Regions from separate parts of the Micrococcus sp. 2A genome, predicted to be linked through region 1. Evidence: riboswitches for the same ligand, from Rfam matches in the RefSeq annotation. Region 1 holds a riboswitch; the other holds the start of a gene.
What was found. Region 1 has a riboswitch for thiamine pyrophosphate ahead of AAG742_RS04285 (FAD-dependent oxidoreductase). Riboswitches for the same ligand answer to the same signal wherever they lie in the genome.

Region 1 (3,200 bases):
GGCAGCCCGCCGTGTTGGGGAGCACCTCGATGCCGAGACGGTCCAGCAGCGGGATCACGCCCGAGCCCCCGCCCACGGCGTGGCGGCGCATGGCGACGGTCGTGAGCGTGGTGCCCGAGGCGACCAGGGCGGCCTCGAGCGCGGCGAGGTCCGTGATGCCGCCCGTGCCCATGATGAGGCGCGAGCCGATCTCGCGACCGCCGACGGTGAGGGGCGGGACGACGTCCGGTGCTCCCCCGCGCTCAGCCACCCTGCACCGCCGTCACGATCTCGAGACGCGCACCGGCCTCGGGCACGGTGGCGTCCCAGCGGGAGCGCGGCACGACGGCCTCGTCCACCGCGACCGCGACGCCGAGCCGTCCGCCGTCGGCGGCCGTGCCGTCGGGGCGGATCTCGCGGCCGGTCAGCTGCGCGACCACCGCGCGGAGGGAGAGCGGCGCGTCGAACGCTCTCGCCTCGCCGTTGACCGTCAGGGTGTGCGGGTTCATGCGGGGACCTCCTGCGTGGGGGCGGGGGACGACTCGGCGGACGGCGCCGAGACGGCGAAGCGGTCGGGGCGGACGAGGTCGAGCAGCCCCTCGTCGGCGGCGGTCCAGGCGGGGCCGGCCCCGCCCGGCCTGCCCGGCTCCCCCGCCGCCCGGCGAACCAGCTCCAGCGCGGCGTGCGCCGACCACGCCGCGAGCAGCACCCCGTGCCGGTGGTGGCCGGTGCAGACGATCACTCGGGGCGCATCCGGCAGCGGGCCGAGGAACGGGGCGTCGTCGGGGCTGCCGGGGCGGGCGCGCGTGGTGACCTCCTCGAGCAGGCAGTCCCGGATGGCGGGCAGGATGCGGGCGGCGTCCTCGAGGAGGTCGAGCACGGCGCCGGCGGGGGTGCCGGCCTCGCGGTCCTCGCGGCTCGTCGCGCCGAGCACGAGCCCGCCGCCCGCGCGCGGGACGAGGTACACGGGCCGTCCGCCCACCAGAGCGCGCACGGTCCGGCTGAGCAGGTGCTCCTCTCCCGGGGCCAGCAGGGACGCCGGCACCCGCAGGCGCAGGATGTCCCCGTGCACGGGGCGCAGCGGCAGGGGCAGGGCGGCGGGGTCGCCCCCGAGCGCGGCGTGGCCGAGCCCCGCGGCCAGCACGGCGACGTCGGCGGTGATCGGCTGCGCGGTCCCGGCACACCCGGCGGTGGTCACCTCCACCTCCTCGCCCACCTGGTGCACCGTCACGGCACGGGCGGGGACCAGGTGCACGCCGTCGTCGGCGGCGAGGCGCGTCAGGGCCGCGGCACGGGCCCGGCGGGGGTCGAGCTGATCGTCGTCGGGGGCGTCGAGGGCGCCGGCGAGGGCGGGTGAGAGGGCCGGCTCGGCGCGGCGCAGCGCCGCGACCGTCACTGGGGCGACGGGACGCGGCAGCCGCAGGGCGGTGCCGGGCTCCGCGGCGGGGGCCTGATCCGCGCCCGCGGCGTCGACGGCCGCGAGCGTCTCGCGCCAGCGCCGCGCGTCGGCGGGCTCGGCGCCCACGAGCCACGCACCCTCCACGCGGTGACCCGCGGAGGCGCCACCGGCCTCGATCCGGGCGACGAGGTCGCCGGTGAGCGCCCAGGACCGGGCGAGGAGCGCGCCGAGCCCGGACTGCGAGTACTGGGTCTCCCCGAGCGGGGCGAGCATGCCGGCCGCGGCGTGGGTGGCGGCGTCGCCGACGGCGGGCGCGTCCAGGTCTGGGGCGATCACGGTCACCTCGTGGCCGGCGTCCCGCAGGCGCACGGCCGTCGCGAGGCCGACGATCCCGGCCCCCACCACCACGCAGCGCATGGGCTCCTCCTCACGGCGGCATGATCCGCATCGAGTCTGATGGTCGGCGCGCCCCGCGCGTGCGCGGACTGCGTCCCTCTCAGCCCGCTGTGGCGCGGGCTCCCATGGATGCCGCCCAGCATACGCCCGGTGGGCGGACGTGGCAGGGTGGGCGCATGCCGCACCGCCCCGCCGCCCTCGCCACACGCGCCGAGCGCGCCCGCCGCCTCGCGGGCGCCCGCCTGTACGTCTGCACGGACCTCTCCCGCCACGTCCGCGACGACGGCGCCCTTGACGCCGGCGCGTTCGCCGCCTTCGCGGCCGCGTGCTTTCGCGGCGGCGTGGACGCCCTGCAGGTGCGGGACAAGCGGGTCGAGGTGGGCGTCGAGCTCGAGGCCCTGGCGATCGTGGTGGAGCTGGCGCGCGAGCACGGGGCGCTGTCCGCCGCGAACGACCGGGCCGACGTCGCACTCCTGGCCGGCGCGGACGTGTTCCACGCGGGCCAGGACGACCTGACGAGCACGCAGGCGAGGCGCGTGCTCGGCCCCGAGGTGCTGCTCGGGCGGTCCTGCCGCACCGAGGAGCAGGTGCGCGGGGCCGCGGCCGATCCGGAGCTGGACTACTTCTGCACCGGGCCGGTGTGGGAGACGCCGACCAAGCCCGGCCGGGCCGCCGTGGGGCTCGCTCTGCCGCGGTTCGCGGCGGAGATCACCGCCCCCGGCGGCGAGGCGGCGGGACGTGTGTTCTTCGCGATCGGCGGGATCGACGAGGACCGTGTGCCCGCGGTGCTGGGCACGGGCGCCGAGCGGATCGTGGTGGTGCGGGCCGTGACCGGCGCCGACGATCCGGAGGCGGCGGCGCGGAGTCTGCGTGCGGCGGTCACGGGCTGACGCTGCCGCGCCCGGGTGGGAGCGGCGCGGCAGCGCCGCGTGGACGACCCCCGCCCTCGCCACGGGGTCATCGACCGTGACCATGACGCGGTCGTGCTCCTGCGTCTCGTCGAGGGGTACCTCCAGGAGCGGCCTCGTCGAACTCCCTGGGTCTGCCCATGGTTCGAGGGCAGCCATTCCAGAACGATCAGTCCCGATCGCCCGCCCCCCGGTCCCGATGGCTGTGGTCGAGCGGGCCGTGCCAGCGGTCGGTGCGCCGGCCGACGTCGAGCCGCTCCCCCGCCGCGATGGCCTCCGCGAGCCACGGCTTGGCCGTGCGCAGGGCGTCCTCCCAGGCCGTCCCGCCCGCGGCGAGCACCGCGAGCGCCGAGGAGAGCGTGCAGCCCGTTCCATGCGTCGACCGGGAGGAGACGCGCGCGCCGCGCACCTCGGTGACCCGGCCTTCGGGGCCGATCACGGCGTCCGGGACCCCTTCCGCGAGGTCCGCGGCATGCCGGAGGTGGCCGCCCTTCAGGACGACCGTCACGCCGTGCTCC
Region 2 (3,200 bases), 1.2 Mb from region 1:
AGGAGCAGAAGAGGAACACGAGTGCGGCCGAGCTGGCCACGGCGGGCGCCAGCTGCGGGAGGGTCACGGTGCGGAACGCGCGCCAGGGCGAGGCCCCGAGGGTGCGCGCGGCCTCCTCCTGCCGCGGGTCCAGCGACGCCCACAGCGCGCCCACCTGGCGGACCACCACGGAGACGTTGAAGAACACGAGGGCCAGCACGACGGCGGCGGTGGACTGGTCCAGGCCCGTCCACCCCAGCGGCCCGCCGGGGGCCAGCACGGCGCGGAACGCCACGCCCACGACGACGGTGGGCAGCACGAACGGGACCGTCACCACCGCGCGCAGCAGCGCGCGGCCCGGGAACGCCCGGCGGTGCAGCACGAGTGCGGCCGGCAGCCCGAGCAGGAGGGCGGCCACCGTGCCGGCCGCCGCCATCCCCAGGGTCTGCCCGAGGATCCGCCATGTGCGCTCGCGGGCGAGGACCTCGCCGAACGCGGTGAGGTCCAGTGCGCCGTCCGCGGACACGCCGCGCCACAGCATGGCCGCCACGGGCCACGCGAAGAACACCGCCAGGAACGCGAGCGGCACGACGGCGGCGAGCAGCCACCACGCGCCGATCCCGTCCCCGCCGGCCCGCGTGCGGCGCCGTCGCCGTCCGCCCGCGGGGCGACCCGGGGGCGCGAGGACGGGCTCGGCGAGCGCGGGCGGGCCGGGGACCTGAGAGGTCACTTCCCGGCGTGCTCCTCGTGCAGCGCGGTCCACTCCTTGAGCAGCTCCTCGCGCTCGGCGTCCACGGCCTTCGGATCCGGGGAGATGGGGTCCTCGGCGAGGGGGGCGTTCTCGGCCCACTCGGCGGGCAGCTCCACGGACTCGTCGATCGGGTACATGTACATGGACTCCGGCAGCGCCTTCTGCACGTCCTCGGAGAGGAGGAAGTCGATGAACGCCTGCGCGCCCTCGGGGTTCTTCGCGCCCTCGACGACGCCGGCGTACTCCGTCTGCGGGGTGCAGGAGGCCTCCAGGACGTCCGTGGCCGGGGCGAACGCGGGGGAGGAGGAGTAGGAGAGCACGATCGGGTACTCGCCCTTGCCCTCGCCGCCGGAGAAGTCGGTGTAGTACGCGTCCGACCACGAGGCGTCCACCTTGGCGCCGCCGTCGAGGGCCTTCTCCCACCAGCCCCTCCAGTCGTCACCGAACTCCTCCTTGGTGGCGGCCAGGAGGGCGAGGCCGGGGGAGGAGGTCACGGGGCTGGTGAGCACCGTCAGCGTCGCGTACTGGGGGTCGGTGACGTCCTCGAGGGAGTCGGGGACCTCCACCCCCTCCGCCTCGAACCACGGGGTGTCCACGTTGAGGCACACCTGGCCCTGGTCCACGGGGATCATCCGGCCCTCGACCACGCGGTCCTTCGCGGACTCGGGCAGGTTCGCGGGGGTGTACTCGGCCACCACGCCCTCGTCGATGAGCCGGTGCGTGGAGTGGTCCTCGATGCCGTACACGCCGTCCACCGTGGGGTGGTCCTTGGCGAGCAGCAGCTGGTTGACCACGGAGCCGGCGTCGCCCGGGGCGGTGGTGGAGAGCTGGTGGCCCGACTCCTGCTCGAACCGGGCGATGAGCTCCTCGGGCAGCGCGAAGGAGTCATGGGTCATGATCGTGACGGTCTTGCCACCGCCCGCGGAATCGGAGCCGGAGGCGGCGGAGCCGGACGTGGTGGCCGCGGCCGCGGCGTCCGCGGAGCCCGCCGCGGAGGAGGAGCCGGAGCCCCCCTGGCCGGAGAGCGAGCAGCCCGTGAGGGCGAGGGCGGCGACGGAGAGGGCCGCCAGCGCGGCGGTGCGCGGGCGGCGGGCGTGCTCGGTGGCGGTGCGGGTCATGCGGGTCTCCTCCTGCGCGGCGGGAGGGGCCGGGGGCGGGCCCGCGGCATGCGGACGCCCCGGGAAAGGGTCTCGACTTCCTTCGCCGGTGCGAGCCGGAGCAGGTTCGAGGGTCTGCGGCGGACCGCACTCTCAGCGCCGCTGCGGCGCTCCCCTGTCGATGTGGACTGGAGCCAGCCTATCGCGTCCGCGCCGACCTTAGACTGCACGCGTGAGCACCCCCGACGAGGCCGCGCCGGCCGGACCCGCCCCCGCCCCCCAGGTCGCGCCGGCGACGCCGGCCTCCGACTGGGACATCCGCCGGCCGCACCGGATGTGGCCGCGCATGCTCGTGATCGTGCTGACGCTCGCGGGCCTCGTGGTGCTCGTGCAGTTCCTGCAGGGCATCTCCTCCATCATCGCGCCCGTCTTCCTCGGGCTGAACCTCGTGATCGTGGCCTACCCCCTGCAGCGCTGGCTGATCGAGCGCGGCGTGCACCCCGTCCTCGGGGCCACGGCCACGGTGCTCCTCGTGGTCACCGTGCTGGCCGTGTTCGTGGGGCTGATCTTCTGGTCCGGGCTCGAGCTGGTGAGCTCCCTGCCCGAGTACGCGGGGCGGTTCCAGGCGATCATGCAGGACGTCTCGGCGTGGCTGTCCTCCCAGGGGCTCACCCCGGACATGGTGAACGCGCAGCTGCAGGCCGTGGACATCAAGCAGGTCACGGGCGCCGCCGTCACCGCGCTGACCGCCATCGCGTCCAACGTCTACGCGGTGGTGGGCCTGCTGATCACCGTGGTCATGGGGATGTTCTTCCTGGCCATGGACTCCATGGCCGTGGAGCGCCGCGTCCGGCTGCTGAGCTCGGCTCGCCGGGAGTTCGGCCAGGCGCTCATGGACTTCGCGGGCGGCGTGCGCCGGTACTGGGTGGTGACCACCGTGTTCGGGCTGATCGTGGCCGTCCTGGACGTCGTGGCGCTCCTGGTGATCGGCGTGCCGATGGCCCTCGTGTGGGGCGTGCTGAGCTTCCTCACCAACTACGTGCCCAACATCGGCTTCATCATCGGCCTGATCCCGCCGGCCATCCTGGGCCTCGCGGAGGGCGGCTGGCCCGCCTTCCTCGGCGTCGTCATCAGCTACTCGGTGCTCAACTTCGTGCTGCAGTCCATCATCCAGCCCAAGGTGGCCGGGGACGCGATCGGCGTGATCCCCACCGTCAGCTTCCTCTCCCTGCTGTTCTGGGCGTGGGTCCTCGGCCCGCTCGGTGCGATCCTCGCCCTCCCGTGCACCCTGCTGGCCAAGGCCATCCTGATCGACGCCGATCCGAACGCACGGTGGATCAACTCGCTGATCGCCTCGGACCTGAAGGGCATGG

Region 2: another riboswitch for thiamine pyrophosphate. It lies ahead of AAG742_RS09855 (thiamine ABC transporter substrate-binding protein); the one in region 1 lies ahead of AAG742_RS04285 (FAD-dependent oxidoreductase).

The regions. Positions count from the first base shown of each region.
Region 1 is NZ_CP154351.1:918,878-922,077, reverse strand. Features, by position in the region: gene AAG742_RS04295 (thiazole synthase) at 1-250, opposite strand, end outside; gene thiS (sulfur carrier protein ThiS) at 243-488, opposite strand; gene AAG742_RS04285 (FAD-dependent oxidoreductase) at 485-1,795, opposite strand; TPP riboswitch at 1,800-1,904, opposite strand; gene AAG742_RS04280 (thiamine phosphate synthase) at 1,951-2,664, shown strand; gene thiD (bifunctional hydroxymethylpyrimidine kinase/phosphomethylpyrimidine kinase) at 2,852-3,200, opposite strand, start outside.
Region 2 is NZ_CP154351.1:2,142,915-2,146,114, reverse strand. Features, by position in the region: gene AAG742_RS09860 (iron ABC transporter permease) at 1-598, opposite strand, end outside; gene AAG742_RS09855 (thiamine ABC transporter substrate-binding protein) at 706-1,848, opposite strand; TPP riboswitch at 1,909-2,014, opposite strand; gene AAG742_RS09850 (AI-2E family transporter) at 2,060-3,200, shown strand, end outside.